Regions from separate parts of the Streptomyces sp. Xyl84 genome, predicted to be linked through region 3. Evidence: riboswitches for the same ligand, from Rfam matches in the RefSeq annotation. Region 3 holds a riboswitch; each other region holds the start of a gene.
What was found. Region 3 has a riboswitch for S-adenosylmethionine ahead of thrC (threonine synthase). Riboswitches for the same ligand answer to the same signal wherever they lie in the genome.
Positions count from the first base shown of each region.

Region 1: it holds a riboswitch for S-adenosylmethionine, as region 3 does, so the genes downstream of both, AC6I72_RS23135 (aminotransferase class V-fold PLP-dependent enzyme) here and thrC (threonine synthase) in region 3, are expected to answer to the same signal.
Region 2: it holds a riboswitch for S-adenosylmethionine, as region 3 does, so the genes downstream of both, AC6I72_RS33610 (amino acid ABC transporter permease) here and thrC (threonine synthase) in region 3, are expected to answer to the same signal.

Region 1 is NZ_AP029182.1:5,333,555-5,343,873, forward strand. It holds gene ctaE (aa3-type cytochrome oxidase subunit III) at 1-195, shown strand, start outside; gene qcrC (cytochrome bc1 complex diheme cytochrome c subunit) at 258-1,067, shown strand; gene qcrA (cytochrome bc1 complex Rieske iron-sulfur subunit) at 1,064-2,122, shown strand; gene qcrB (cytochrome bc1 complex cytochrome b subunit) at 2,119-3,756, shown strand; gene trpD (anthranilate phosphoribosyltransferase) at 3,906-4,970, shown strand; SAM riboswitch class IV at 5,054-5,170, shown strand; gene AC6I72_RS23135 (aminotransferase class V-fold PLP-dependent enzyme) at 5,350-6,711, shown strand; gene AC6I72_RS23140 (Lrp/AsnC family transcriptional regulator) at 6,810-7,091, opposite strand; gene AC6I72_RS23145 (rhomboid family intramembrane serine protease) at 7,088-7,840, opposite strand; gene AC6I72_RS23150 (hypothetical protein) at 7,996-8,235, shown strand; gene AC6I72_RS23155 (NYN domain-containing protein) at 8,295-9,644, shown strand; gene AC6I72_RS23160 (C40 family peptidase) at 9,936-10,319, shown strand, end outside.
Region 2 is NZ_AP029183.1:408,618-418,936, forward strand. It holds gene AC6I72_RS33580 (LLM class flavin-dependent oxidoreductase) at 1-809, opposite strand, end outside; gene AC6I72_RS33585 (NtaA/DmoA family FMN-dependent monooxygenase) at 806-2,182, opposite strand; gene AC6I72_RS33590 (LLM class flavin-dependent oxidoreductase) at 2,204-3,403, opposite strand; gene AC6I72_RS33595 (GNAT family N-acetyltransferase) at 3,592-4,317, opposite strand; gene AC6I72_RS33600 (transporter substrate-binding domain-containing protein) at 4,404-5,426, opposite strand; gene AC6I72_RS33605 (amino acid ABC transporter ATP-binding protein) at 5,488-6,285, opposite strand; gene AC6I72_RS33610 (amino acid ABC transporter permease) at 6,282-7,262, opposite strand; SAM riboswitch class IV at 7,620-7,728, opposite strand; gene AC6I72_RS33615 (winged helix-turn-helix domain-containing protein) at 7,953-8,996, opposite strand; gene AC6I72_RS33620 (hypothetical protein) at 9,379-9,861, shown strand; gene AC6I72_RS33625 (hypothetical protein) at 9,939-10,319, shown strand, end outside.
Region 3 is NZ_AP029182.1:4,010,962-4,021,280, reverse strand. It holds gene AC6I72_RS17520 (hypothetical protein) at 1-170, shown strand, start outside; gene AC6I72_RS17515 (MFS transporter) at 273-1,745, opposite strand; gene AC6I72_RS17510 (NADH:flavin oxidoreductase) at 1,920-3,083, opposite strand; gene groL (chaperonin GroEL) at 3,276-4,898, opposite strand; gene AC6I72_RS17500 (cold-shock protein) at 5,292-5,495, opposite strand; gene AC6I72_RS17495 (MoaD/ThiS family protein) at 5,927-6,202, opposite strand; gene thrC (threonine synthase) at 6,199-7,491, opposite strand; SAM riboswitch class I at 7,509-7,682, opposite strand; gene AC6I72_RS17485 (glucosyl-3-phosphoglycerate synthase) at 7,906-8,850, shown strand; gene AC6I72_RS17480 (alpha,alpha-trehalose-phosphate synthase (UDP-forming)) at 9,381-10,319, shown strand, end outside.

The sequences.
Region 1 (10,319 bases), 1.3 Mb from region 3:
TACCTGACCACCGGCTTCCACGGCCTGCACGTGACAGGCGGCCTCATCGCCTTCCTGCTGGTCCTCGGCCGTACCTACGCGGCCCGGAGGTTCACCCACGAGCAGGCGACCGCGGCCATCGTCGTGTCCTACTACTGGCACTTCGTCGATGTCGTCTGGATCGGCCTCTTCGCCACGATCTACCTGATCAAGTAGCCGACGAACCGATCCAAGTCCGCAAAGCATCGACGCAGAAGATCCTGACACCGGGGTAATCCGTGAAAAAGCTCTCCGCACGACGACGCCATCCGCTGGCGGCGGTCGTCGTCCTCCTTCTCGCGCTGGCGGCCACGGGGGGGCTGTACACCGCGTTCGCGCCCGCGAGCAAGGCGAAGGCCGACGACTCCGCTCAGTCCCTCACCATCGAGGAGGGCAAGAAGCTCTACCAGGTCGGCTGCGCAAGCTGCCACGGCACCGGTGGTCAGGGCACCACTGACGGTCCGTCCCTGGTGGGCGTGGGCGCCGCCGCAGTCGACTTCCAGGTCGGCACCGGCCGTATGCCGGCCCAGCAGCCGGGCGCTCAGGTCCCGCGCAAGAAGGTCATCTACACCCAGGCCGAGATCGACCAGCTGGCGGCGTACATCGCCTCCCTGGGTGCCGGCCCGGCCGTGCCCACGAAGAACGAGTACAGCCCCCAGGGCGCGGACATCGCCCAGGGCGGTGAGCTGTTCCGCACCAACTGCGCCCAGTGCCACAACATCACCGGCAAGGGTGGTGCGCTCACGCACGGCAAGTTCGCGCCGGACCTCGCGGGCGTCGACCCGAAGCACATCTACGAGGCCATGCAGACCGGCCCGCAGAACATGCCGTCCTTCCCCGACACCACGATGTCCCAGAAGAACAAGAAGGACATCATCGCGTACCTGAACGCGGTCAACGGCGACCAGACGGAGAACCCCGGCGGTCTGGAGCTGGGCGGCCTCGGGCCGGTCAGTGAGGGTCTGTTCGGCTGGATCTTCGGGCTGGGCGCCCTGATCGCCGTCGCCGTGTGGGTCGCCGCCCGGACCGCAAAGGCCAAGAAGTCATGAGTAGCCAAGACATTCCAGAAGAGAACCTGCCTGCCGAGCAGGGCACGGCGCACGGCGCCGTAGGGGTCGCGGACGACAAGAACCCGTTCGCCGACCCGGGCCTGCCGCCCCACGAGCACCGGATCCAGGACATCGACGAGCGGGCCGCCCGGCGGTCCGAGCGTGCCGTCGCCCTGATGTTCACGGTGTCGATGCTGGCCACCGTGGGCTTCATCGCCTCGTACGTGACCATCCCGAACGACAAGTCGATCTACGTCTTCCCGATCGGGCACATCAGCGCGATGAACTTCGCGCTGGGCCTGACGCTGGGCGTGGCGCTGTTCTGCATCGGCGCGGGCGCGGTCCACTGGGCCCGCACCCTGATGTCGGACGCGGAGGTCGCCGACGAGCGTCACCCGATCGAGGCGTCCCCCGAGGTCCGTGCGAAGGTCCACGCGGACTTCAAGCAGGGTGCCAAGGAGTCCGCGATCGGCCGCCGCCCGCTGATCCGCAACACCATGCTGGGCGCCCTCACGCTGGTGCCGCTGTCCGGGCTGTTCCTGCTGCGCGACCTGGGCCCGCTGCCCAAGGAATCGCTTCGCCACACCATGTGGGCGAAGGGCAAGCGCCTGGTCAACATGAACACCAACCAGCCGATGCGTCCCGAGGACATCGCCGTCGGTTCGCTCACCTTCGCCAAGCCCGACGGCCTGGAGGAGACGAGCGAGGAGTTCCAGCAGGAGATCGCCAAGGCGGCCCTGATGATCGTCCGGCTGCAGCCGGACAACATCAAGGACAAGCGCGAGCTGGAGTGGTCGCACCAGGGTGTCGTGGCCTACTCGAAGATCTGCACCCACGTCGGTTGCCCGATCTCCCTGTACGAGCAGCAGACGCACCACGTGCTGTGCCCGTGCCACCAGTCCACCTTCGACCTCTCCGACGGCGCCCGAGTCATCTTCGGCCCGGCCGGTCACGCCCTGCCGCAGCTGCGCATCGGCGTGGACAGCGAGGGGTACCTCGAGGCGCTCGGCGACTTCGAGGAGCCCGTCGGTCCTGCATTCTGGGAGCGCGGATGAGTACTACAGCGAGCAACCCGACCCGCTCGCGCGGGAAGGCACCGGCCGGCGAGAAGCTCGCCGACTGGGCCGACGGCCGGCTGGGCATCTACAGCCTGGCCAAGGCCAACATGCGCAAGATCTTCCCCGACCACTGGTCGTTCATGCTGGGTGAGGTCTGCCTCTACAGCTTCCTGATCATCATCCTCACGGGTGTGTATCTGACGCTGTTCTTCCACCCGTCGATGAACGAGGTGGTCTACCACGGCAGCTACGTCCCGCTCCAGGGACAGCTGATGAGCGAGGCGTTCAACTCGACCCTGCACATCTCCTTCGAGGTGCGCGGTGGTCTGCTCATCCGGCAGATCCACCACTGGGCCGCGCTGATCTTCCTCGCGGGCATGTTCGTGCACATGATGCGTGTGTTCTTCACCGGCGCGTTCCGCAAGCCGCGTGAGGTCAACTGGATGTTCGGCTTCCTGCTGTTCGTCCTGGGCATGTTCACCGGTTTCACCGGTTACTCGCTCCCGGACGACCTGCTGTCCGGCACCGGTGTCCGCTTCATGGAGGGCGCGATCCTGTCCGTGCCGATCGTCGGCACGTACATCTCGTACTTCCTCTTCGGCGGCGAGTTCCCCGGTCACGACTTCGTGGCCCGGTTCTACTCGATCCACATCCTGCTGCTGCCGGGCATCATGCTCGGCCTGGTGGTCGGCCACCTGATCCTGGTCTTCTACCACAAGCACACGCAGTTCGCGGGCCCCGGCAAGACCAACAACAACGTCGTCGGCATGCCGCTGCTGCCGGTCTACATGGCCAAGGCCGGAGGCTTCTTCTTCCTGGTCTTCGGTGCCATCGCGGCCATCGCGGCGATCGCGCAGATCAACCCGGTCTGGGCCATCGGCCCCTACCGTCCGGACCAGGTGTCCACCGGCGCCCAGCCCGACTGGTACATGGGCATGGCCGAGGGTCTCATCCGTGCGATGCCCGGCTGGGAGATCAACTTCTGGGGCCACACGCTGGTCCTGGGCGTGTTCATCCCGCTGGTGCTCTTCGGTGTGGTCCTCGCGGTCATCGCGCTGTACCCGTTCATCGAGTCCTGGGTCACCGGCGACCGGCGCGAGCACCACATCCTGGACCGCCCGCGCAACGTCCCGACCCGTACGGCCTTCGGTGCCGCGTGGATCGCCTGGTACTTCGTGCTGCTGGTCGGTGGTGGAAACGACCTGTGGGCCACCCACTTCCACCTGTCGATCAACGCGATCACCTGGTTCGTGCGCATCGCGTTCTTCCTGGCGCCGGTCGTCACCTTCGTCGTCACGAAGCGGATCTGCCTCGGCCTGCAGCGCCGGGACAAGGACAAGGTGCTGCACGGCCGCGAGTCCGGCATCATCAAGCGCCTGCCGCACGGTGAGTTCATCGAGGTCCACGAGCCGCTCAGCCAGGAGCAGCTGTACACCCTCACGGCCCACCACCAGTACGAGCCGGCCGAGATCGGCCCGACGGTCGACGAGAACGGTGTCGAGCGCAAGGTCGGGGGTACGGAGAAGCTGCGCGCCAAGCTCAGCAACGCGTACTTCGGTGAGGACAGCCAGATCGCGAAGCCGACCGTCGAGGAGTACAAGGAGATCACGAGCGGCCACGGCCACCACTGATCACTTAACCCTGAGCGTCGCCACGCCAGGCCGAAGGGCCCCGTCCGAACCCCGGACGGGGCCCTTCGCCGTGCCCGGGGCTGGATAGGGTGGACACCGGTACGAGAGATAGCGTCCGGGAGCCCCGGGCACCGATTCAGGAGCGGCTTATGAGCGCTGTGACCCCCGCTGGAGGCGACACCGCGGCGGGCCGTTCCTGGCCCCGGATACTGAACGGTCTGCTGGAGGGCCGGGACCTGGTCGCCGACGACACCGCCTGGGCCATGGACCGGATGATGGGCGGCGAGGCGACCGACGCCCAGATCGCGGCCTTCGCGGTGGCCCTGCGCGCCAAGGGCGCCACCGTCGAGGAGATCACCGGCCTCGTCCGCACGATGTACGAGCACGCCAACGTGATCCAGGTGCCCGGCGCCACCGTCGACATCGTCGGCACCGGCGGCGACGGCGCCAAGACGGTGAACATCTCCACCATGTCCTCGATCGTCGTCGCGGGCACCGGCGCGAAGGTCGTCAAGCACGGCAACCGGGCCGCGTCCTCCGCCTCCGGCGCCTCCGACGTCCTGGAGAAGCTCGGCGTCAACCTCGACCTGACGCCGCGGCGGGTGGTCGAGGTCGCCGAGGAGGCCGGGATCACCTTCTGCTTCGCGGTGAAGTTCCACCCGGCGCTGCGCCATGTGGGCGCCGCCCGCGGGCAGTTGGGCATCCGCACGGTGTTCAACCTGCTCGGTCCGCTGACCAACCCGGCCAAGGTGAAGGCCCAGGCGGTCGGTGTCGCGGTGGCGCACGAGGCGCCGATCGTGGCGGGCGTCTTCGCCGAACGCGGCAACTCCTCCCTGGTCTTCCGCGGCGACGACGGGCTCGACGAGCTGACCACCACCGCGACCTCGCGGGTGTGGGTCGTCCGGGACGGCAAGGTCACCGAGGAGGCCTTCGACCCGCGCGACGTCGGCCTGGACCTGGTGCCGGTGGAGGCGCTGCGCGGCGCGGACGCCTCCTACAACGCCGAGGTCGCCCGCCGGCTGCTGGAGGGCGAGAGCGGCCCCGTACGGGACGCCGTCCTGCTGAACTCGGCGGCGGCCCTGGTCGCCCTGGAACCGGGCCGGGGGACGCTGGCGGAGCAGATCCGGGCCGGGATGGAGAAGGCCGCCGAGTCGATCGACTCCGGGGCGGCCCGGCGCACGCTGGAGCGCTGGGTGGCCGCCAGCAACGCCTGAGCCGTGCGGTGCGACGCGGGGCGCGGTCCACGATCCGGACCGCGCCTTGCGCCCGGAAGATCGTGTGGCAAGATGTTGGACCAGGTCATGAGTGACAGCCATGTGGCCCCGGCCGGCTGTCCGGCAACCCTCCGTCCGTGGCGGGGTGCCCCGGGTGAAGACCAGGTCGTAGGCAGCGAGGTCTACGGCAAGCGCGGACCCCTCGCATCACCAGGGGTCCTGGTCGTACGAGGGAGCCTTCCGTGAGCAACCGAATGCGTTAGGGCGACCGGCCCCGAGGCCGCAGAGCCCCGCCTCCGCACACCTCTTCTCACTTCACCACGCTGGAGCCCTGTCCGCTCGCGTGGTGGATTCAGCCTGCTCTCACGGGAGTTCACCCATGTCTGTCTCCACCCTTGCCGCCGACCAGTCCGTTTGTGCCCCGCTGCCCGTTCTGGGACGGGATGTGACCGTTCCGCTGGTCACCGGCGGCGAGGTCACCTACGCGGCCCTCGACTACGCGGCCAGCGCCCCCGCGCTCCAGCGGGTCTGGGACGACGTGGCCGCGTACGCCCCCTACTACGGCAGTGTCCACCGCGGGGCCGGCTACCTCTCGCAGCTCTCCACCGACCTGTTCGAGAACGCCCGGCGCACCGTCGCCGAGTTCCTCGACTGCCGCGCGGACGACCAGGTGGTGTTCACCCGCTCCACCACCGACTCCCTCAACCTGCTGGCCCGTGCCGTCCCGGACGACTGCCGGGTGTTCGTCTTCGAGACCGAGCACCACGCCTCCCTGCTGCCCTGGCGCGACGCCCAGGTGACCTACCTCAACGCCCCGCGCACCCCGGAGCAGGCCGTTGCGACCCTGGAGCGGGCGCTGGCCGAGCGCGAGCCCCACGGCCCCGCCCTGGTCTGCGTCACCGGCGCCTCCAACGTCACCGGCGAGCTGTGGCCGGTGCGGGAACTGGCCGCCGCCGCCCACGCGCACGGTGCCCGGATCGTCCTGGACGCCGCCCAGCTCGCCCCGCACCACCCGGTGTCGGTCAAGGACCTCGACGTCGACTGGGTCGCCTTCTCCGGGCACAAGCTGTACGCCCCCTTCGGCTCCGGTGTGCTGGCCGGGCGCGCGGACTGGCTGCGCGAGGCCGAGCCGTACCTCGCGGGCGGCGGCGCCAGCCGCCGGGTGACGCGGCGCGCGGACGGGGGAGTGGACGTGCAGTGGCACGACAGCGCCGCCCGCCACGAGGCCGGCTCGCCGAACGTCATCGGCGCCTACTCGATCGCGGCGGCCTGCAAGGCGCTGACCGAGGCCGGGTTCGACACGCTGGTGGCCCGCGAGCGGTACCTCATCGCCAAGGTGCGCGACGGGCTGGCCGGAGTGCCCGAGGTGAAGGTGCTCTCCCTGTTCGGGGACGACGCCCCGCGGGTCGGTGTGCTCTCCTTCGTGGTGGCGGGCTGGAACAGCTCGCACTTCGCCGCCGCGCTCTCCGCCGAGTACGGCATCGGGGTCCGCGACGGCCTGTTCTGCGCCCACCCGCTGGTGCGCACCCTGCTCGGCAGCGACCCGCAGACCCAGGGCGAGTGCGGCGCCCCCGAGGCCGCGCCCGGCGAGAAGTCCCTCAACGCCATCCGCGTCAGCTTCGGCGCCGGCACCCCCGACGAGCACGTGGAGCGCTTCGTGGCGGCGGTGCGGGAACTGGTGGCCGAGGGCGCGAAGTGGACGTACCGCACCGAGGACGGCCGCTGCGTGCCCGCCGTGTGAGGCCCCGCGTCCCGCGGGCGGTGACGAGCCGGTGCCGAGGCGGCGGAGTGCCGCGGGCGGTGACGGCGGACGGCGTCCCGGAGGCGGCGGTCAGGCGGTCAGGAGTCCAGCCCGATCGCGAACGCCGCCTCCAGGTCGTGCTGCGAGTACGTGCGGAAGGCGACGTGCGTGTCCGTGGCCTCCACTCCGGGGATCTTGCTGATCCGGCCGGGGATGATCTCCGCCAGGTCCTCGTGCCGGGCCACCCGGACCATGGCGATCAGGTCGTACGTGCCGGTGACGGAGAAGACCTCGCTCACGCTCTCCAGCGAGGCGATCCGCTCGGCGATCTCGGGGATCCGGTCCACACTGGTCTTGATGAGGACGATCGCGGTGATCACGGCTGGTTCTCTCCCTCGGGGGCCGGAGCAGGGGTGGCCTTCACTCTAGTCGGCCGTCCGGACCTGGCCCACGCGTAGCCGAAGCCGAGCGCGAAGCCGATGACGTGGGCCAGGTAGGCCACGCCGGGTCCGTCGGGGGCCCGGCCGGCGGCCAGCCACTGCAGGGCGGCCCAGAAGGGCAGGACGACCCAGGCGGGCAGGCGCAGCGGCAGGAAGAAGAGGAACGGCAGCACGCTGGTGACCCGGGCCCGGGGGAACAGGTAGAGGAAGGCGCCGAGGACCGCCGAGATCGCCCCCGACGCCCCGACCAGGGTCTGGCCGGAGTCCGCGTGGGCGCCGGCGTACCCCAGCAGGGCCAGGTAGCCGCAGCCGACGTAGAACAGCGTGAACTGGACGCGGCCCATGCGTTCCTCCGTCAGCGCGCCGAAGACGTGCAGGAAGAGCATGTTGCCGAGCAGGTGCACCCAGCTGCCGTGCACGAACAGGGCCGTGGCGGGGGTGAGCGCGGCCCGGGCGGAGCCCGTGAACAGGTCGGCGGGGATCACGCCCCAGCGCCGGAAATAGGCCTGCTGGGCCTGGAGCAGGGTGTCCCCGGTGCCGTGGGCGGGGACGAGTCCGGCGGCCGGGCTGATCGCGAAGGCGGCGCAGCACAGGACGATCAGGGCGGTCGTCACCGGCGCCGGTGTGGACCGCACCGCCCTGAGTGCCCTGACCGTCCGGGCGGCCACCGCGTTCCTGGAGCTGATCATGTGTACAGAGCATGACGTAACAGGACGCATCCGCACACACCGCCTCGCCGCCGTGGACAGCCGGGCGCCGAGTGGCCTCCAGGCCGTAGGGTTACGAGCCGGCGCACCGGGGAAGCCGGCGCGTCGCGGAATCCGGATGGAAAGTGAGCAGCCCGATGACGGTTCCCCTGCCGACCGCCACGACGCGGTGGCGCTGCACCCTCTGCGGCAACCTCACCCGTTTCGACGTGACGCGCTCGTCGAAGGTCGTCGAGTACGTCCACCTCGACCTGGCCGGGGAGCCCATGGTCGAGGAGCGCGAGGTCGTCAGTGAGACCATCGAGTCGGTGCGCTGCCGCTGGTGCAACGCGGTGGACAAGGTGGAACTCGTGGACAGGCCGGGCGCCGGCTCCTGAGCGGAGCGGACCCGCACAGGCGACCCCGGGAGGGGTCCCGTGAGGCATTGGGGTGACGGATGGCGCAGACACGAGGCGGGGAGCCGGACGACGGCGCCGCTGAGGTGCTCGACCGTCCGCTGCCCGACGGCGTGCGCCGCAGGGTCGTGCAGATCGTGGCCGACGCCTTCGGCCGGCTGACCGTCGCCGAGCTGCCCGCGCAACTGCGCCAGTACGCCCGGTTCGCGCCCAACCGCCGGGCCAAGTTCGCCGGCAACGCGATGGCGGCGGCGCTGGAGACCGACACGCTGTTCCGGCAGCGGGTCGGGGAGAAGTTCCGGGAGGCGCAGGCCGAGCTGTGCGGCGCCCTCGACTCCGGCGCGCCGCCCCCGGCCGCGGACCCGCTCGACGTGGCCGCCGCGGCCTACGTCCTGCGCCCGGCGGGCTGGGTGAAGCTGGTGACCGCCGCGGGCGAGGAGGCGCTGCGGGCGCACGCCGAGCGCGCAGAGGAGGAGAGCCGCGCCGAACTGGAGCGGCTGCGCGAGCAGCTGGCCGCCGCCCGCGAGCAGGCCCGCGCCGAGACCGAACGCCTGCGCACCGAGCTGGACGCGGCGCGCAAGGAGGCCGATTCGCTGCACCGCAAGCTGCGCGCCGCGCTCAGCGACGTCAAGCGCGGCGAGGCGGCGCTGCGCAAGACGCGCGGCGAGACGGAGACGGTGCGCGCCGAGGCGCAGGTGCAGGTGTCGGCCGCCGAGAGCGAGAACCGGCGGCTGAAGGCGCGCCTGGGCGAGGCGGAGGCCGCTCTGGAGGCCACCCGCAAGGCCGCCCGTGAGGGGCGCAGCGTCGAGGACATGCGGGTGCGGCTGCTGCTGGACACCGTGCTCGACGCCGCCCAGGGGCTCCGGCGCGAACTCGCGCTGCCGCCGGTGTCCGTACGGCCCGCCGAGACCGTCGACGCGGTGGAGCCGGGCCGGATGACACCGAAGGACATCGCCGCCCGCGCGCTGTCCGAGCACGATCCGGCGGTCCTCGACCAGTTGCTCGCGCTGCCGCAGGCGCATCTGGTCGTCGACGGCTACAACGTCACCAAGACCGGCTATCCCCAGATGCCGCTGGAGAAGCAGCGTCTGCGGCTCCTCGGACAGCTCTCGCAGCTCGCCGCGCAGACCGGCGCCGAGGTCACCTGTGTCTTCGACGGGGCCGAACTGGCCGCGCCGGTGCTGCTGGCGCCGCCACGCGGGGTGCGGGTGCTGTTCTCCAAGCCGGGTGTCACCGCGGACGAGCTGATCCGTCAGCTGGTGCGCGCCGAGCCGCCGGGCCGGCCGGTCATCGTCGCCTCCACCGACCGCGAGGTGGCCGACGGGGTCGCCCGGGCGGGGGCGCGCCCGGTGGCGTCGGCGATGCTGCTGAAGCGTCTGTCGCGCGGCTGAGGACGGACACGGGCGGGCCGCGGCGGCCCGCCGGCCGCTCTCCTGGAGCCGCAAAACGGTCATAAGCCGATCTACGTCTTATTCACAACGTAGAGGTTTGATGCCCGAATTGACGGATCCGTCACGCAACGTAGCGTCAACCATGCCTCACCCCTGGTGAGTTGAGGGCAAAGAATGCGGGCTGTGACGGAATTTCTTGGTGGGAGGATTTGAATTCATCACGATGAGGTCACTAGGGTCTGGCCTCGAACCTCCGAGCGGGTGGTCACTCACAAGAAGGAGCTTTCTTCCGTGGCGTCCCACCGTCGACCCAAACAGCCCAGTCGCGCACGCGTGACGATGCTCACCACCGCGGCCGCCGCCGCCGTCGCGATCAGCGCGCAGGCGGCCAACGCGGCTCCGAGTGAGAAGCCGAGCAAGGACGAGGTCAAGTCCAAGGTCGACAAGCTCTACGAGCAGGCCGAGCAGGCCACCGAGAAGTACAACGGGGCCAAGGAGAAGCAGGAGAAGCTCCAGAAGGAGATCTCCACCATCCAGGACAACGTCGCCCGCGGTCAGCAGGACCTCAACAAGCTGCGCGACGGCCTGGGTTCGATGGCGGCCGGCCAGTACCGCTCCGGCGGCATCGACCCGTCCCTCCAGCTCTTCCTCTCCTCCCACCCGGACGAGTACCTG
Region 2 (10,319 bases), on a different replicon from region 3:
ACGACCGGCAGGCCGGCCCTCTCGGCAAAGGCGCGGTTGGCCTCGAAGACCGGCCGGTACGCGGCCAGCGCCTCCTGCGAGGTGGGGGCGAGACAGATGCCCGCGGTACCGGCGCCGACGGCGATCCGTGCCGGGTCGTGACCGTAGTGGTCCCACCGCTGCCGGTAGTAGCGGACCAGCTCGGCGTACGGCTCGATGGGGTGGGTGACGTTCGCCGAGAACAGCGGGTCGCCGTAGCGGGCGGCCAGGTCGACGGACTCCTTGCTGGTGGCGCTGCCGTGCCAGACCCGGATCGGCCGCTGGTAGGGCCGTGGCCACACCTCGGCGTCGGTCAGCGGGGGACGGAAGCGGGTCGCGGCGGTGACCCTGTCCTGACGCCACAGCTTGTGAAAGACCTCGTAGCTCTCGGCGTTGCGGCTCCACTGGTCCTCGGGCGTGACGTGGAACAGGTCGCGCTGGGCGGCGCCGTTGCCCTTGCCGATGATCAGGTCGAGGCGCCCGTCGGACAGGTGGTCCAGCGTGGCGTAGTCCTCGTACGCCCGCACCGGGTCCAGCAGGCTGAGCGTCGTGACGGCCGTGAACAGGCGGATCCGCTTCGTCAGGGCGGCCACGTGGCTGAGCACGACGGTCGGGGACGAGGAGATGAACGGCCGCTCGTGCCGCTCCCCCACGCCGAAGCCGTCGAAGCCCAATTCCTCGGCCAGCAGGGCGCTGTCGAGGACCTCGCGGAAGCGTTCGTGGGTCGGCTTCTGTATCCCGGTGACAGGGTCCGGGCGGTGCACGATGAGGGTGATGGCCAGGAATTTCACGACGCCACCCGCTGCTCGCCCGGCAGGGAGTCGGGGTGGGCGAGGCCGAGGTGGTCGCGCAGGGTCGTGCCCTCGTAGTCGGTGCGGAAGACGCCCCGCTCCTGAAGGAGCGGGACGACCTTGTCGGCGAAGGGGTCGAGGCCGCCGGGGGTGATGTGGGGGACGAGGATGAAGCCGTCGGAGACGTCGGCCTGCACGAAGTCGTCGATGGTCTGCGCCACGGTGGCCGGGGAGCCGACGAACGTCTGCCGGTTGCCGGTGTTGACGACCAGGTCGCGGATGGACCACTTGTTGGCCTCGGCGAGCTGCCGCCACTGGCGGGCGACGGCGATCGGGTCCCGGTACATCCGCACCTGGGCGCGGCCCCGCGCGATGTGCTCCTCGCTCACCACGGGGTCGACGTCGGGCAGCGGCCCCTCCGGGTCGTACGCCGACAGGTCACGGTTCCACACGAACTCCAGGTGCTTGATGGCGGTGGCGCCGCTGACCTGCTGCCGGCGCACCTCGCGCGCGAGTTCGGCGGCCTCCTGGTCGGTGTCGCCGAGCACGAAGGTCGCGGCGGGCAGGATCAGCAGCTGGTCCGGGCGGCGGCCGTACTTGGCGAGGCGGTTCTTGACGTCCGTGTAGAACGCCTGGCCCTCCTTCAAGGTGGCGTACCGGCTGAAGATGGCGTCGGCGCTCGACGCGGCGAACTCGCGGCCCTCCTCGGAGTCGCCGGCCTGGAAGATCACCGGACGGCCCTGGGGGGAGCGCGGCACGTTGAACTGTCCCCGGATGTCGAAGTGTTTCCCCGTGTGGGCGAACGAGCCCGGCTCGGCATCGCGCAGGAAGACCCCGGTCTCCTGGTCGGCGGCGATCTCGTCGCCGTGCCAGGAGTCGAAGAGCTCGTTCGCCGTGGCCAGGAACTCTTCGGCGCGGGAGTAGCGCTCCTCCTGCGGCAGGAAGCCGCCGCGGCGGAAGTTCTCCCCGGTGAACGCGTCCCAGGAGGTGACCACGTTCCACGCGGAGCGACCGCCGGAGAGGTGGTCGAGGCTGGCGAACTGGCGGGCCACCTCGTAGGGCTCGTTGAACGTGGAGTTGATGGTGCCGGTCAGGCCGAGGCGGTCGGTGACGGCGGCGAGCGCGGCCAGCACGGTGAAGGTGTCGGGGCGGCCGACGACGTCAAGGTCGTAGATCTGCCCGCCCTGTTCGCGCAGGCGCAATCCCTCGGCGAGGAACAGGAAGTCGAACTTGGCCCGTTCGGCGGTCTGCGCGAAGTGGACGAAGGAGCCGAACTCGATGTGGCTGCCGGCGGCCGGGTCGCTCCACACGGTGGTGTTGTTGACGCCCGGGAAGTGCGCGGCCAGGTGGATCTGCTTCAGCGGCTTGCTCATGGTGGGTGCGGTCCCTCCGGCTCAGGCGGCGTAGCGGTTGACGGGGCGGGGCAGGCCCAGCAGGCCGCGGACGGTGCCGGCCTCGTAGGCGGTGCGGAAGGCGTCGCGGCGCTGGAGCTCGGGGACCAGTCCGCGGGTGATGGCCGGCAGGTCGTGACCGGCGACGGCGGGGCGCAGGCGGAAACCGGTCAGCCCGGCGCTGTGGAGTTCCTGGAGCAGATCGGCGAGCTGGGCGGGCGTACCGGCGAAGATGCGGGCGTCGCTGGTGTACGGCTCCCCCGCCAGGGCGTCGAGGCGTGCGCGCCGGTCCTCCGCGGCGGCCTGCTCGGCGTCCAGGAAGACCACCAGGTCACCGAAGACGTGCAGGGGTTCGCCGGCCCGCCCGGCCGCCTCCTGCTCGGCGCGGATCTCGGCGACGATCGCGCGGGCCTGCCCGGCGTCGTGCGGGGTGACGTAGCCGACGTCGGCCTGGCGGGCCACCAGCCGGTACGGGACGGTCTGGTGGGCCAGGGCGGTGACCAGCGGCTGGCCCTGGGGCGGGCGGGGAGTGATGGAGGGTCCCTTGACGCTGAAGTACTTGCCCTCGAAGTCGATGTAGTGCAGTTTGTCCCGGTCGATGAAGCGGCCGGTGGCGACGTCCCGGATCTCGGCGTCGTCCTCCCAGCTGTCCCAGAGCCGGCGCACGACCTCGACGTGGTCGGCGGCCTCGTCGAACAGGCCGGTCAGCCGCTCCTGTCCGGCCGGGGTCCGCAACTCCTCCAGGCTCAGCGGCGGGAAGGTGCGCCGCCCGAAGTGGCCGGCCTCGTGCGGGCGGGCGCTGATCTGCACCCGCAGGCCGGCCCGGCCGCCGCTGACGTGGTCGAGGGTGGCGATCGCCTTGGAGACGTGGAACGGCTCCGTGTGGGTGGCGATCACGGTCGGCACCAGACCGATGTGCCGGGTGAGGGGTGCGATGCGGGACGCGATCAGTACGGCGTCCAGGCGGCCGCGGACCTGGTCGGTGCGGCCGTCCGGCTCGCCGTAGTGCGAGGACTGCAGACCGAGTCCGTCCTCGAAGGTGACGAAGTCGAGCAGGCCGCGCTCGGCCTCGGCGACCAGGCCGGCCCAGTATCCGGCGGTGAACAGGTCCCTGGGACGGGCTTCCTGCTCGCGCCATGAGGCGGGGTGCCAGCCGGTGCCGTCTAGGGCCACGGCAAGGTGCAGCGAAGGAGAAGGGGACACGGAGGGATGCCTTCCTGGAGGTCCGTACGAGATCGCCGGCCCGCGGGAACCGGGGCGCACGGCGCTGGGGAAACCGGGTCGGGAGCTACGGAGGGGGCCGGGCACGCGCTGCGGGCCGGCGTGGGGCCGGGGGGAGGCGGACGCCCCGACGGTCGGGGCGGTCGCCTGCGACGAGCACGACGGCACAGCTATGCCGTTTCTTCCGAAGCGGCGGCGCCGGTGTGCCGCACGAGCGAGAAGACCGTACGGCGGCGCAGGGTGAAGCCGATCGACTCGTACAGCCGGATCGCGTTCGCGTTGGTGGCCACGGCGTGCAGGAAGGGGCGTTCACCGCGCTCCTTGATGCCGGCGGCGACCGCGCGGACGAGGCGGGTGGCCAGCCCCCGGCCGCGGTGGTCCGGGTCGGTGCACACGGCGCTGATCTCCCTCCAGCCGGGCGGGTGCAGCCGCTCGCCGGCCAGGGCGATCAGCCGGCCGTGGTGGCGGATGCCGAGGTAGGTGCCCATTTCGACGGTGCGGGGCAGATAGGGGCCCGGCTGGGTGCGGGCGACCAGGTCGAGGATTTCGGGCACGTCGTCGGGGCCGAGCCGTACGGCCTCGCGGTCGGGCTCCGCGCGCACGCCGGTGTCCACGAGCTGGACGCCGTGTCCGGTGCGCACGATCTCCCAGCCACGCGGAGTCTGCGTGACGCTCCGCACCGAGGCGGTGCCGCCGGGGCCGACGAGCGCGGCGAGGTCGGCCCAGGCGCGCGGGTCGTCCTCGTCGGAGACGGCGTGGAAGGGGGACACGTCCTCGTGGTAGCGGGCGGCACGGCCGATGCGTCGGGCGAGGTGGGCGTGGGGGCCGGTGAGCGCGGCCCAGGCGGGGTTGTCCAGGATGTGCGAGGGGCCTGCGTCGAGGGTGGTGACGGACATGGCGTGGCGTTCTCCGTGGGCGGCTCGGGTGTGCGGCGCGCGGGCACTCCACCGCGGGCGGCGGTGGAGTCCGGGGTACGCAGTGGTCAGGAGTTGTCGAGCGGCAGTCCGGGCGGGTTGACCTCGGACTTGGTGACGGCGTCGTGGGAGAGGTTCCAGGCGGCGAGCCACTTGGCGTACTGGCCGTTCTCGATCAGGTGGTTGATCGCGTCGGTGAGGGGCCTGGCCAGGCCGCTGCCCTTCTTCGCGGTGGCCGCGATCAGCCCTTGGAGGGCCTCGCCGGCACCGGAGTACTGGCCGGCGATCCTGGTCGGGTCGGGGGTGCTCGCGGTCTGGGTGACGTGGTAGGAGAGGTTGGGGCTGGGGCCCAGGTAGGCGTCGATCTTGCCGCTGTTCAGGGCCAGGTAGAGGCTGTTGTTGTCCTGGAAGTACTTGACGGTGAGCTTCTTGCCCTCGCTCTGGAGCTTCTTCTGCCACTCCAGCAGGATCCGCTCCTGGTTGGTGCCCGCGCCGACCGAGACGGTCTTGCCCGCGAGGGCCCGGTAGTCGCCGCCGAAGGTCCACTTCGAGGACTTGAGCGTCTCGAAGGCGAGGTCGTCCTTGCGGTAGGAGGCGAACTCGTACTTGTGCTTGCGCTCCTCGGTGTCGGTGATGTTCGAGAAGCCGACGTTCACCTTGCCGCTGTCGATGCCGACGAAGAGGTTCTCCCAGGTGAACCGCTTGACCTCGGGTTCGAGGCCGAGGACGGCCGCGACCAGTCTGCCCAGGTCGGCCTCGGACCCGGTGAGGGTCTTCTGGTCGCTGCCCACGAAGCCCAGCGGCGGGGAGCCTGACGGCAGGGTGCCGGAGCCGATCACCAGTTTGCCGCTCTTCTTGACGGCGTCGGGCAGTTCGGCGCTGATGGACTTGACCTCCGAGACCTTCAGGGTGGTCTCCTTGGCGGCACCGTTGGACAGCCGGCCGACGGTGACGGTGCCGGCGGTGTCGCTCACCGCGGTGGCGGCTTCGCTGTCGCCACCGCAGGCGGCGAGCCCGGTGGCGAGGGTGGCGACGGCGGTCGCCGCGGTGATGCCGCGTATCAGGCTGCGTCGGGTGAAGTGGGCAGACATGGCTGTTCCTTGTCGCTTCAGGGGATGAGGGCGGGGTGGGGAGGTCGAGGGGTGCGGCGCGTCAGAGGACCTTGCTGAGGAAGTCCCGGGTCCGCTCGTGCCGGGGTGTGTCGAGGACCTCGGTGGGCGTCCCCTGTTCGACGATCCTTCCGCCGTCGATGAAGACGACCCGGTCGGCGATCTCGCGGGCGAAGCCGATCTCGTGGGTGACGATGACGAGGGTGGTGCCGCTGGTCGCCAGGTCCTTGATGACGGCGAGGACCTCGCCGACGAGTTCGGGGTCCAGGGCGGAGGTCGGCTCGTCGAAGAGGATGACGCCGGGGCGCAGCGCGAGGGCGCGGGCGATGGCGACACGCTGCTGCTGGCCCCCGGAGAGCTGGCGTGGATAGGCGCCGGTCTTGTCGGCGAGGCCGACCCGGCCGAGGAGTTCGCGCGCGAGTTCCAGGGCCTCGGGCTTGCCGAGCTTCCCGGTGGCGACCGGCGCGGCGGCCACGTTGTCGAGGACGGTCAGGTGCGGGAAGAGGTGGAAGTTCTGGAAGACGAAGCCGATCCGGGCGCGCTGGGTGAGGATGGCCCTCTCGCTCAGCTCCCTCAGCCGCTCGCCCTGCCGCTTCACGCCGATCAGCTCGCCGTTGATGCTGACGTAGCCGATCTCGGGCTGCTCCAGGTGGTTGATGACCCGCAGCAGGGTGGACTTCCCGGAGCCGGACGGGCCGAGGATGACGGTGACCTCACCGGGGCGGACGGTCAGGTCGATGCCGTTCAGCACCCGGTGCGGGCCGTACCACTTGTGCACGTCGTGCACTTCCACGGTGGCGGGCTCGACGGCGGCCGGGGCTTCGGGCGTCCTGGCGGTCATACGGCGGCCTCCCGGCGGATGCGGGTCCGCAGGTCACCGAGACCGGTGCGGAGCCTTTGCAGCGGCGTCGGCGGCAGGCCGCGGGTGGCACCGCGGGCGTAGTACCGCTCGACGTAGAACTGGAGAACGGAGACGACGCTGGTCAGGACCAGGTACCAGACGGTGACGACCAGCAGCAGCGGCACGATGTCGCCGGGGTAGGTGGAGCCCATGGACTGGGCGGTGCCGAACAGGTCCAGCAGGGAGACGTAGAAGACCAGCGAGGTGCCCTTGACGAGGCCGATGAGCTGGTTGACGTAGTTGGGGACGATCGAGCGCAGCGCCTGCGGAAAGACGATCCTCCGGAACTGGTAGCTCTTCGGCAGCCCGAGCGCGGTGGCCGCCTCGTGCTGGCCCTGGTCGACGGAGAGGATGCCGCCGCGTACCACCTCGGCGGCGTAGGCGGCCTCGTTGAGGCTGAGGCCGACGACGGCGACGGCCATGTCGGTGGCGAGCCGGGACTCGTCGAAGGTGAGGAAGGCCGGGCCGAAGGGGACTCCGACACTCAGCGTCTTGTACAGGGCGCTGAAGTTGTAGAGGAAGATCAGCACCACGATGAGCGGGATGGAGCGCAGAGCCCAGACGTAGGTCCAGCTGACCGCGCGCAGCACCGGGCTCCTCGACAGCCGGGCGACGGCCAGCAGGATGCCGCCGAGGAGGCCCAGCACCGCGCTGTAGGCGGTGACTTCGCAGGTGATGAGGAGTCCCTCGAGGATGTTCGGCCGCAGGAACCAGTAGCCGAAGCGGTCCCACTGGTAGAAGGGGTTGGAGGCCAGTCCGTGGACGAACTGGGCGACCAGGACCAGGACCGCCGCGGTGGCGATCCAGCGTCCCGGCCGTCGTAGCGGCAGCACTCGCTGGGCGGTGAGGGCTTGCTGACGTCCGTCGGCGGCCGGCGCTTCGGCGAGGGTGACGGTGGCGCCAGGGGGTTCACTCATGGTGGGCTCCGGCTGGGTGGGAACACCCCGGAAGCGCGGCGGCGCGCGCAGGCGCGGACGACGGCGAGGCACCGGGGCGTGGAGGACGACGGCACACCGCGCGGGCGGTGTCGGTCGGTGGAGGCGGGGGCTGAGGGAGATGTCAGCCCCGGCAGCGGGCGCTGCGGGGAGGTGTCAGCCCCGGCAGCGGGCGCTGTCGCCCGGTGCGGTACACAGTGCGCTGTTCACGCGGAGCAGATCGATGGCGCGATCGGCGACGAGGGGGGCCGGGTACGGCTGTACGCAGCCCTGCGGGCGGCGTGTCGCCGTCCTGGGAGCTGCGTACATGGCGTCACCGTCACTGTTCCGGCCCCGGGGGCCTCGCGCTTACCGATGTCTCATCGGTCTGGTCGTCGCCTGGGGCACCCCACCGCGGTGCGAGGGTTGCCGGTCAGCCAGCCAGGGCTTGTCGCTGACACTCATGACCGTTCTGGGCACGTAGTTAAGACAATGACCCGGACGAATGTCAACGCCGGTCCATCAGATGGAACGGTCCCCGGGCCGGGAGTGCCGGCCCCTCGGTCCTTCCGGTCGTGCCGACGCTCCGGCCCGCCCGGGCTCGCCCCGTGGGCCGTCGCTCTGTCGCGTACGGCATCCGTTCGATGCCCGCCATCCCGCCTGCCCGGACATGGCGCGCGGGGAACCGTCCTGTCACCCACGATCGAGCGACATCAGATCATCCCGGACAGGACTTGAGCCGCTGTGAGTCGGGGAGTTGAGCAGAGCGATACCCATGGCGGTGGGGCTGTGGAGTGCCGTGTTGCGGTGCCGGACCGTGCTGATCAGTCCGGCCGCGCGCAGGGTGGTCGCGTGTTCGCTGGCGCTGGGGGGCGTCATGCCCGTGAGAGCGGCGAGTTCCTTGGTCGAGCAACCGGGGTGCTGGGCGATGGCGTACAGCACGGAGGCGCGGGTCCTGCCCAGCAGTGAACTCAGTGAGGTGTGTGCTGCGGACGGGGCCGGGCGGACCGGCACCGTGAAGGGCGGTGCCGAGTCGTGGCCGACGGGGTACCTCACCACGGGCTGCGGTTCGGCGTCGATGTCGATGGCGGGCGAGCCCGCTCCGAAGACCGAAGGGACGAGGAGCAGCCCTCGGCCTTCGAGGTGCAGGTCGCCGTCGAAACCGGAGGCCATGGCGACTTCCAGGACGGGTGCCGTCCAGCGGATCCGCCGTGGGTCGAGTGAGGCGAACAGGGCTTCCACTCCGCCGGTGAGCAGATGCCGCATCCGTATCCCCTGGTCGGCCGTCGCTTCGCCGACGACATGGGCCCAGTGGGGGGACAGCAGCACGTCGTAGACGTGATCCAGGCTCTCGTGGAGCCGTCGCCGCAGGTCGCAGTCGTCGGCCAGGTGGCGGGCCCACGGCGGGAGCGGCTGTTGTTCCGCTATGTGGGCCAGGTCCTCGCGGATCCGGGAACGGGGTGCGGCGCGCGCCCGGTCCAGCAGCTCGTGCGGCTCGCCCGTGCCCGCGGAGCTCAGGAACGTGGGCGCCCAGCCCCCTGGCGGGATCAGGTCGAGGACCATCCGGGCCATGGGCTCCAAGCCGGCGAAGGCGGCTCGTCTCCAGGCTCCGAAGCGTACCGGGTGGCTGCGGCTCTGCAGGGTGCGTACCGCGGCGGCCAGTTCCATCAGTGGCGAGGGCTGCGCCACCCGGGTCCTCATCAGGTCCTCGACCGTGAAGTGAATGCGGTAGACCATGCTTCCCCCCTGCCCGGTGCGAAAGAGCCGAGGGTGATCCTTCGTGAATCTCCCGGGCCGGTCCAGACCGAATCAGGACGGCAACCGCCCGCTCGCCGGCAGCCCCCCAGCGAGCCGGCCGGGCAGGCCGTTTGTCCGCTATTCGGCGCAGCCCGAATCTCCTCGAACGGCCACGGGCGTCGGAGGAATCCTGATGGAGCGGGCCCGGCAAGGCCCCCGTTCCGGCCGGAGGAAACGGCACCGGCCGGTGGGGTAGCGCCTGCCCGTGCGGGCGTCGACGGCTGCCACCCGGGCAGCCGTGAACCGCTCCGCCCCCCCTTTCAGGACCGTCTTTGATCCCTCTCGCGCCTCGTCAGGGCGCGAGGAGAAACGAGGAACCCACATGCATGCACAGCGCATCGTCGCGCGGCTCGGGACAGCGGCCGCTGCCTCACTCGCCCTGGTCGGTGTCCTGGCCGGGCAGTCCAGCGCCACGAGCGACAGGATCGACGGCTGGAACACCAACAGCGCGCCCGTGCGGTGCGGGACGACCAGCCCGTACTTCTTCTGCCTCTACTACTCACCGGGGGCCGAGGGCGCGGTCTGGAAGTCCACGTCCAACGCCGTGCGCAACCTCAGCGGCGCCACGTTCCACGACGACGGGTACGGCTCGGCGGGCGCCGGTCAGCCGGTGCGCAACAACGCGGCCTCCGCAGAGAACGCCTCCTCCGCCTGCAACGTCGGCATCTGGTACTCGACGGACTTCCAGGGGGACTCGAACTGGCTCAGCCCCGGCAAGGGCGGCAACCTCAAGACGTACCTGCGCAACAACGAGGCCTCCATAGCCATTTCGGATCACACCCGTTGCCCGGGCGTGGGCCACTGACCCAGTCCGTTCGGCTGATGTGATCTGGTGCGGGGCCGTGCACCACCGGCGGCCCCGCCCGGCAAGGAGACAACACCATGGGGTACTTCCGCTCCGCCCGCCGGCCCGTCGCGCTGTGCGCGCTCCTCCTGGCCCTCACGACGGCATGCACCTTTGGCCGCGCCCAGCCCGGACAGGAGGTCCCGCCCGCGGCTACGCACGCCCCCGGCGCGGACGTCCGGTCCCTGCACCTGCCCATCGAGCGGTACATGCTGACTCCGGCGCAGACCGCGCGGTACGACTGGGTGGCGGCCTCGCTGGTGCGCGAGTGCATGCGCGAGTTCGGCTTCACCTATCCCGTCAGTCACGCCCCCGCCACGGGTGTGCGGGCCCTCCAGTACTCGGTCATGTTCCGGCGCTACGGTGTCACCGACCCCGATGCGGCCCGGACCTGGGGCTATCACGTGCCTCGCGACGAA
Region 3 (10,319 bases):
GCACCCCGCGCCGGGAACGGCGCGAGGCGGAGCTGTTCCTCTCGGCCCAGCAGCGCTCCCCCCGCGCGGCGACGGCCTACCGGCTGGTGCACGAGTTCACCGACTACGAGGTGGTACGCGTCTGGGGCACCCCGGTACGGGCGGACATCGAGCCGATGGGCAACCTGTAGGTCGCGGGGCGGGGTGAGGGGCGGGCCTGGACACTGGTCCGGCGGCCCACTCCTCCACTCCCGGCCCGCGCCCTCACCCCGGCGCCCGGCTTCACTCCCGGTTCAGGCCTTCACCTCGGACGCCTTGGACTCCCCGGCCGCCGCCACCGGCGTCACCGCCGCGGCCGCGCCCCGGCCCGGGATGAAGGCGGCGATGAGGAAGCCGAGCAGGGCGGCGCCCGCGCCCAGCGCCAGGACGGTGCGGAAACCGTTCTCCGAGGGCAGCGCGTAGGGGCCGAAGCGCGTGGTGAGGTGGGCGAGGACCACACCGGCGACCGCGCTGGCGGTCGACGTGCCGATGGACCGCATCAGCGTGTTGAGGCTGTTGGCCGCGCCCGTCTCGGAGGCGGGCACGGCGCCCATGATGAGCGTGGGCATCGCCCCGTAGGTGAAGCCGATGCCCGCGCTGATGACGCAGGGCGCCAGCACGAAGTGCCACACCTGGTCCATGAGGACGATGTTCAGGCCGTACCCGGCGGCCACGATGAGAGCGCCGGTCATCAGGGTCACCTTGGGCCCGCGGGCCCGGGACAGGGAGGCCGAGAAGGGGGCCACCGCCATCATCACCAGCCCGGACGGGGCCATGACCAGGCCGGTGGTGAGCAGCGACTTGCCGAGGCCGTAACCGGTCTGCGCGGGCAGCTGGAGCAGCTGCGGGATGACCAGGGACATGGAGAACATCGCGAAGCCGATCGCGATGGAGGCCAGGTTGGTCATCAGCACCTGGCGGCGGGCCGTGGTGCGCAGGTCCACCAGCGGGGCCGGGACGCGCAGCTCGAAGGCTCCCCAGGCGAGCAGGATCACGACGGCCGCGGCGAACAGGCCCAGCGTCCGGCCGCTGCCCCAGCCCCAGTCGGCCCCCTTGGAGACCCCCAGGAGCAGACACATCAGCCCCGCCGCCATGCCGATGGCGCCCACGGCGTCGAAGCGGCCGCCGGAGCGCACCTGCGACTCGGGTACGAGCAGCAGCACGAGGACCGCCGCGACGGCGCCCAGGGCCGCCGAGGCCCAGAACAGGACGTGCCAGTCGAAGTTCTCGGCGATGACCGCGGCGGCGGGCAGACCGAGGGCGCCGCCGACACCGAGCGAGGCGCTCATCATCGCGGTCGCCGAACCGAGCCGCTCGGCGGGCAGTTCGTCGCGCATGATGCTGATGCCGAGCGGGATCACACCGGAGGCCAGACCCTGCAGGGCGCGCCCGACGACCATCGGGGCCAGGGAGTCGCTGAGCGCGGCGGTGACCGAGCCGGTCACCAGCATGGCCAGGCTGACCAGCAGCATGCGGCGCTTGCCGTACATGTCACCGAGGCGGCCCGTCACCGGGGTGGCGACGGCGGCGGCGAGCAGGGTGGCGGTGACGACCCAGGCGGCGTCCGACGCGGAGGCGTGCAGCAGCTTCGGCAGCTCCGAGACGATCGGGATCACCAGGGTCTGCATCAGCGAGACCACGATGCCGCCGAAGGCCAGGACGGCCACGATGGCGTTGGGTCTGGGCAGGGCCCCGGCCGCGGTGGGCCGGGCAGGTCCGTCGGACATGGAAGAGGTCTCCGGGGAGCGCAGGGGTACTTGACTCAAGCAACCATAATTCGATTTGATTGACTTAAGCAAGCGAAATCCGCCCTCCGTCCGGCAGCGCGCCCGGACCCCGCCCCGTCTCCCCGGGGGCCCGCTGCCGGGCCTGCCGTGGAGGCGGGACGGGTCCCGCGGGGGTCAGCTCAGGGTGGTCAGTGCCGCCGCGTCGAACGGCTTCAGGTCCGCGGTGCGGTCGGTGAGCACCTTCGCGGCCCACTCGGGGTCCTGGAGCAGCGCCCGGCCCACGGCGACCATGTCGAACTCTTCGCGCTCCAGCCGGTCCAGCAGGTTGTCGATGCCGCCGACCGCGGCGCCCTCCCCCCGCAGGCCCCGGAGGAAGTCGCCGCCCTGGAGGCCGACCGAGCCGACGGTGATGACCGGCCTGCCGGTGAGCTTCTTCGTCCAGCCCGCCAGGTTGAGGTCGGAGCCCTCGAACTCGGGGAGCCAGTACCGGCGGGTGGAGGCGTGGAAGGCGTCCACCCCGGCCGCCGCCAGCGGGGCCAGGATCGCCTCCAGCTCCTGCGGCGTCGCGGCGAGCCGGGCATCGTAGGCCTCCTGCTTCCACTGCGAGTAGCGGAAGAGGACCGGGAAGGCGGGCGAGACGGCCGCGCGGACCGCCTCGACGACCTCCGCCGCGAACTTGGTCCGGGCCACCGGATCACCGCCGTAGCCGTCCGTACGTCGGTTGGTGCCGGCCCACAGGAACTGGTCCAGCAGGTAGCCGTGGGCGCCGTGGATCTCCACGCCGTCGAAGCCGAGGCGCTGCGCCGCGCCCGCCGCCTCGGCGAAGGCCCCGATCACGTCGTCCAGGTCGGACCGCGTCATCGCCCGGCCGCCCTCGGTACCGTCCAGACGCAGCCCGGACGGGCCGACCGGGGGCGCGTCCGGGAAGGGCGGCCGTCCCTCCTGGCGGACCATGCCGACGTGCCACAGCTGGGGGACGATCGTGCCGCCCTGCGCGTGCACGGCCCCGGCGACCTTCTCCCAGGCCGCGAGCTGCTCCTCCCCGTGGAAGCGCGGCACCCTGCTGCTCTCCCCCGCCGAGGGGTGCCCGACGTACGTGCCCTCGGTGACGATGAGGCCCACCCCGGCGGCGGCCCGGCGGGCGTAGTAGGAGTGCACGTCCTCGCCCGGGACACCGCCCGGCGAGAACCGGCGGGTCATCGGGGCCATGACTATCCGGTTGGGGACGGTCAGGCCGTTCAGGGTGACGGGACGGGAGAGGACGCGGGCCGCCCGCGAGGCGGACGTGGGTCCGGGGACGGGGCCGGGGGTGGGGGTGGGGGTGGGGGTGGGGGTCATACGGGGGGCTCCTCGGAAGGACGGTGAAGACCTGCCGGCTGCATACCGGGCGGTATGCATACCGAATGGTATGGGAAGGAGTCACCGCCTCCGTCTTCCGGGCGGGCCGCCGCCCCGGACACGCCCGAGGGCGGCACCCCCTGTCTCCAGGGAGTGCCGCCCTCGGCAAGGACGAGCCTGATCCGCGCGGGATCAGAAGTCCATGTCACCGCCCGGCATGCCGCCCGGAGCGGCCGCGGCGGCCTTCTCCGGCTTGTCGGCGATGACGGCCTCGGTGGTGAGGAACAGCGCGGCGATCGACGCGGCGTTCTGCAGCGCGGAGCGCGTCACCTTGGCCGGGTCGATGATGCCCTCGGCGACCAGGTCGACGTACTCGCCGGTCGCGGCGTTCAGGCCGTGGCCCGGGGTCAGGTTGCGCACCTTCTCCACCACGACACCGCCCTCGAGGCCGGCGTTGACGGCGATCTGCTTCAGCGGGGCCTCGAGCGCCAGCTTGACGGCGGCGGCACCGGTGGCCTCGTCGCCCTCCAGCTCCAGCTTCTCGAACACCTGGGAGGCCTGCAGCAGGGCCACGCCACCACCGGCGACGATGCCCTCCTCGACGGCCGCCTTGGCGTTGCGCACGGCGTCCTCGATGCGGTGCTTGCGCTCCTTCAGCTCCACCTCGGTGGCGGCACCGGCCTTGATGACGGCCACGCCGCCCGCGAGCTTCGCCAGGCGCTCCTGGAGCTTCTCGCGGTCGTAGTCGGAGTCGCTGTTCTCGATCTCGGCGCGGATCTGGTTGACACGGCCGCCCACCTGCTCCGAGGAGCCGGCACCGTCGACGATGGTGGTCTCGTCCTTGGTGATGACGACCTTGCGGGCCTTGCCCAGCAGGTCGAGGGTGGCGTTCTCCAGCTTGAGGCCGACCTCCTCGGAGATGACCTCGCCGCCCGTGAGGATGGCGATGTCGCCGAGCATGGCCTTGCGGCGGTCGCCGAAGCCCGGGGCCTTGACGGCGACGGACTTGAAGGTGCCGCGGATCTTGTTGACGACCAGGGTCGACAGGGCCTCGCCCTCGACGTCCTCGGCGATGATCAGCAGCGGCTTGCCCGACTGCATGACCTTCTCCAGGAGCGGGAGCAGGTCCTTGACCGAGGAGATCTTGGAGTTGGCGATGAGGATGTACGGGTCCTCGAGCACCGCCTCCATGCGCTCCATGTCGGTCGCGAAGTAGGCGGAGATGTAGCCCTTGTCGAAGCGCATGCCCTCGGTGAGCTCGAGCTCCAGACCGAAGGTCTGCGACTCCTCGACGGTGATGACGCCTTCCTTGCCGACCTTGTCCATGGCCTCGGCGATCAGCTCGCCGATCTGGGTGTCGGCAGCGGAGATGGAGGCGGTGGAGGCGATCTGCTCCTTGGTCTCGACCTCCTTGGCCTGGTCGAGCAGGGCGGCGGAGACGGCCTCGACGGCCTTCTCGATACCGCGCTTCAGGGCCATCGGGTTGGCACCGGCGGCCACGTTGCGCAGGCCCTCGCGGACCAGGGCCTGGGCGAGCACGGTCGCGGTGGTCGTACCGTCACCGGCGACGTCGTCCGTCTTCTTGGCGACTTCCTTGACCAGCTCGGCGCCGATCTTCTCGTACGGGTCCTCGAGCTCGATCTCCTTGGCGATGGAGACACCATCGTTGGTGATCGTGGGCGCGCCCCACTTCTTCTCGAGGACGACGTTGCGACCCTTGGGGCCGAGCGTCACCTTGACGGCGTCCGCGAGCTGGTTCATGCCGCGCTCGAGGCCGCGCCGCGCCTCCTCGTCGAACGCGATGATCTTGGCCATGTGAAGTGGTCCCTCCAGGACTGGGGGTGATTCCTTCGGACCGCGCCCGCGCCCGCGACGGACGGCTCGCCGGCCTTGTGGTTCCTTGCCCCACACGGCCTGCGGGCCTCACCGACCCGGTCCTTCGTTGTCACTCTCACCTTCAGAGTGCTAACGCCAATGATTAGCACTCGGCATGCCCGAGTGCAAGGTCCGCCCGCGAAGCGGGCTCGATGAGGGGTGGTGGTCGGGTGACGGGAGGGCGCGCGCGCCGGGGGTGCGCGCGTACCGGATCAGCCGGGGACGAACGGGGGCCGTGCCGGTCGGGCGGGGCGGCCGGGCGGGGCGGCCGGGCGGGAACGGACGAAGGGCCCACACCCCCGTGGGGGTGTGGGCCCTTCGTGTGACGTACGTTCAGGCGGTGACGCGAACCATGTCGGCCTGCGGGCCCTTCTGACCCTGCGAGATCTCGAACTCGACCCGCTGGCCCTCTTCCAGCGTGCGGTAGCCGTCCATCTGGATCGCGCTGTAGTGGACGAAGACGTCCGCACCACCGTCGACCGCGATGAAGCCGTACCCCTTCTCCGCGTTGAACCACTTGACGGTGCCCTGAGCCATGCCTAACTCCCCTATTACTGGCCCTTGCACAGATCCGCACTTCGCGGATCCGGGTCAGACCTCACCCCCCGTGGATCGGGGGCGTGCGCCGGAACGCGTCGACCGCGGCTGAATGTATCTGTCCAACTGCCGTCTGCAACAGGTCAATCGGACGAGAATTCCGGGCGGGAGCGGTCCGGAATGTGACGAGAATTCAGTCGATCCCCGGGCAAGTCGGGCCCCACAAAGCACGACAAATGCCGCAGAATACCCGCGCATTTTGGCTGCTTCTCATCGGCGGGCGGCAGGAATCAACAGGCGCTCATCCCGAAGATCAGGGGCGCGTTCCCCAACTCTACCGCGCTCAATCACATGGAATTGCCCCCTCCGCTTCTCTCGCGGAGGGGGCAATTCACGGCACGCTCGGTGAGCGCCATTACCTACGGTAATGGTCAGCCGCCGGCGACCGCCGGGATGATCGAGACGCCGGCGCCGTCCGGGGTCGCCGTCTGGAGGCCCTGCTCGAAACGCACGTCGTCGTCGTTGACGTAGACGTTGACGAAGCGGCGCAGCTTGCCCTGGTCGTCCAGCACGCGCGCGGCGATGCCCGTGTGGTTCTTCTCCAGGTCGGAGATGACATCGGCGAGCGTGGCGCCCTCGGCGCTCACCTCGGCCTGCCCGCCGGTGTAGGTGCGCAGGATGGTGGGGATGCGAACGGTCACGCTCATGATGCGAGGCCAGCCTCTCGGAAGGAGTCCAGGGTCGGGCGGATGGTGGCGGTCAGACCGGTGCCGGCCACCGCGTCCAGGGTCTTCAGGCCGTCACCCGTGTTCAGGACGACGGTGGTCTTCGTCGGGTCGAGGACGCCGGCCTCGATCAGCTTCTTCGTGACACCGACCGTCACACCGCCCGCGGTCTCCGCGAAGATGCCCTCGGTGCGGGCGAGCAGCTTGATCGCGTCGACGATCTGCGCGTCCGTCACATCCTCCACCGCTCCGCCGGTGCGGCGCGCGATGTCCAGCACGTACGGCCCGTCGGCGGGGTTGCCGATGGCGAGGGACTTGGCGATGGTGTCCGGCTTCTGCGGCCGGACGACGTCGTGCCCGGCCTTGAAGGCGGTGGACACCGGCGAGCAGCCCTCGGCCTGCGCGCCGAAGATCTTGTACGGCTTGTCCTCGACCAGCCCGAGCGCGATCAGCTCGCGCAGGCCCTTGTCGACCTTGGTGAGCTGCGAGCCGGAGGCGATCGGGACGACGATCTGGTCCGGCAGCCGCCAGCCGAGCTGCTCGCAGATCTCGTACGCCAGCGTCTTGGAGCCCTCGGCGTAGTACGGCCGCAGGTTGACGTTGACAAAGCCCCAGCCCTCGCCGGCCGGGTCGCCGATCAGCTCGGAGCAGAAACGGTTCACGTCATCGTAGTTGCCCTCGATGCCGACGAGCTCGCCGCCGTAGACCGCGGCCATGACGACCTTGCCCTGCTCCAGGTCGTGCGGGATGAACACGCACGAGCGCAGGCCGGCGCGGGCGGCGGCGGCGCCGACGGCACCGGCCAGGTTGCCGGTGGAGGAGCAGGACAGGGTGGTGAAGCCGAAGGCACGGGCGGCCTCCAGGGCCTGGGCGACGACGCGGTCCTTGAAGGAGTGCGTCGGGTTGCCGGAGTCGTCCTTGACGAAGAGCTTGCCGGCGTCGACGCCGAGTTCGGCGGCGAGGTGGTCGGCCTGGACGAGCTTGGTCCAGCCGGGGTTGAGGTTCGGCTTGCCGGCCACGTCGGCGGGGACGGGCAGCAGCGGGGCGTAGCGCCAGATGTTCGCCGGACCGGCCTCGATCCTCTTGCGCAGTTCCTCGGTGTCGTAGCCCGAGAAGTCGTAGGCGATCTCCAGCGGGCCGAAACACTCCTCGCAGGCGAAGACCGGGCCCAGCGGGACGCGGTGACCGCACTCGCGGCAGCTGAGCGCCGCGGCGGGGCCGAGGTCGACGGAGGGGGTGTCGGTGCTGGTGGCAACTGTCTGCACAGCCATGGAGGCGAGGCCCTTTCTCCTCATCTTCCTCACGACGCATCTCGCCGTGAGACGGATTTGGCACCTTCCCTAGCCGGGAGCCCCGCGGTGGCGAGCGGACGGCTGACGTACAGCGATCCGTCGGTACGAGACCGGCTGGAGGGTTGCCGGGGCTTCATCGGGCCGTGTCCCTCTGCCCCTCTGGATGAGCGGTATTCGGTTGAGGTCCTGCTGTTGTGTCCCGCTGCGCGATCACGCGGTGGCAGGTCGCGGCGACCCCGGCATGCGAGCGTCGTCCGCGTTGTTCAAGACTGTAACCGACGGCCAGGACGGGGCGAGACGGTCGTCCGAACCGCGAGACAGATCACACGATGATGTGATCCGGGCCGGGCAGCGGGCCGCGGCGAGCCGAGCAGGAGTGAGGAGTCACCGACCGTGCTGGAAGAAGTCGAGCGCTGGCTGAGGACACGGTCCTGGTCCGTCGCCGATCGGCCGCTCGACGGCGTGCTGGCCGCCAAACGCGCGAGCGGCTCCTCGGTCAGCGTCGTGCTGCCCGCGCTGAACGAGGAGGAGACGGTCGGCGACATCGTCTCCGTGATCCGCCGCGACCTGATGGCGCGGACCCCGCTGGTCGACGAACTCGTCGTGGTCGACTCCGGCTCCACCGACCGCACCTCGGCGGTGGCCGCCGCGGCGGGCGCCCGGGTGGTGCACCGCGACGCGATCCTCCCCCGCATCCCCGCGGTGCCCGGCAAGGGCGAGGTGCTGTGGCGCTCGCTGCTGGTGACCCGCGGGGACGTCGTCTGCTTCGTCGACGCCGACCTGCGGGAGTTCTCCGCCGACTTCGTCACCGGCATCGTCGGGCCGCTGCTCACCGATCCGGAGGTGCAGCTGGTCAAGGCGATGTACGACCGCCCGCTGGGCACCGCCGCCGGGCAGGGCGGCCGGGTCACCGAGCTGATGGCCCGGCCGCTGCTCAACATGCACTGGCCGCAGCTGGCCGGATTCGTGCAGCCGCTCGGCGGTGAGTACGCGGCCCGCCGCTCGCTGCTGGAGCAACTGCCGTTCCCCGTCGGGTACGGCGTCGAGCTGGGCATGCTCGTCGACGCGCTGCACCTGGTCGGCCTGGACGCGCTCGCCCAGGTGGACGTCGGCGAGCGCATCCACCGCCACCAGGACGGGCAGGCGCTCGGCCGGATGTCCGCCGCGATCTACCGCACCGCCCAGCTCCGCCTGGCCCGCGGCCACCTGCTCCGCCCCTCGCTCACGCAGTTCGAGCGGGGCGCGGACGGCTTCGAGCCGCGTACGTACTCGGTGGACACCGAGGAACGCCCCCCGATGACGGAGATCGCGGAGTACGCGGCCCGCCGGGTGGCCTGACCCGAAGCGGGCCGGGGGCGCATCGCCAGGACCCGGCGCGGGCCGCCGGACGGGTGACCTGAACCCGCGCCCGGCCGCCGGACGGGGGCGGGACCCGGTGCCGGGCCGCCGGACGCGGCCGGGAGCTGATGCGGGCCGCCGGACGGGTGACCTGAACCCGCGCCCGGCCGCCGGACGGGGGCGGGACCCGGTGCCGGGCCGCCGGACGCGGCCGGGAGCTGATGCGGGCCGCCGGGCGGGGTGACCTGAACCCGAAGCGGGCCAGGGCCGAGGACCGCCGTGCGGCGATGGCCGGTACCTGGTGCGCGCCGCGGGGCGGGCGGTCCGCACCTGCACCGGGCCCCCGGACGGGTGGCCTCACCGGAGGGGGCCGCGGGGCGGGTGCCCGGGCCCTGGTGCGGGCCTTCGCGCGGGTGACCGGACCCGGGTGCGGGCCGCGACCGGACGGGTGGCCGGGACCGGGCCCGCGGCGGGGGCGGGCCGCCGCCGCGTACGTTTGAGCGTTCGAAAGCCGGGCTAGGTTGAGGACCATGGCTGCAACGCACGGTGCCGAAGTGCTGGTCGCGTCCAATCGCGGGCCGGTTTCGTACGATCTGCGCGAGGACGGCTCCCTGCACGCGAAACGCGGCGGCGGAGGGCTGGTCTCCGGTCTCTCCGCGATCGGCCCGGACGCGGGCGCGGTCTGGGTGTGCGCCGCGCTCGGCGACGCCGACCGGGAGGCCGTACGGCGCTTCGAGGACGGCCGGCGGCTGCCGGCCGAGGACACCGGCGGCCAGCGGGTGCGGATGCTCGACATCGCCCCGGACGTCTTCTCCGACGCCTACAACGGCATCGCCAACTCGGTGCTGTGGTTCGTCCACCACATGCTCTACCAGACCCCGCTGGAGCCCGTCTTCGACGCGGAGTTCCGGCGCAAGTGGGCCTCGTACGAGGCCTACAACCGGGCGTTCGCCGAGGCGCTGGCCGAGGAGGCCGCCGAGGGCGCGGCCGTGCTCGTGCAGGACTACCACCTCACGCTGGTCCCGGGCATGCTGCGCGATTTCCGGCCGGATCTGCGGATCGGGCACTTCTCGCACACGCCGTGGGCGCCCGTGGACTACTTCCGGATGCTCCCCGACGACATCGCCGAGCAGGTGCTGCGCGGCATGCTGGGCGCGGACCGGCTCGGCTTCCTCACCCAGCGGTGGGCGGACGCCTTCGCGCAGTGCTGCGAGACACTGGCCGGCGGGCTCGGCGGCACCCGCGTCGGGGTGCACGGACTCGGCGCGGACGCGGAGTTCCTGCGCGAACGCTCGCACCGGGCCGACGTCAAGGAGCGGATGGCGGCGCTGCGCGAGGAGATCGGCGCCGCCCCGGACGGCGGGGCCCGCCGGACGATCGTCCGGGTGGACCGCACCGAGCTGTCGAAGAACATCGTGCGCGGGCTGCTGGCGTACCGGCAGCTGCTCCAGGACCGCCCCGAGTGGCGC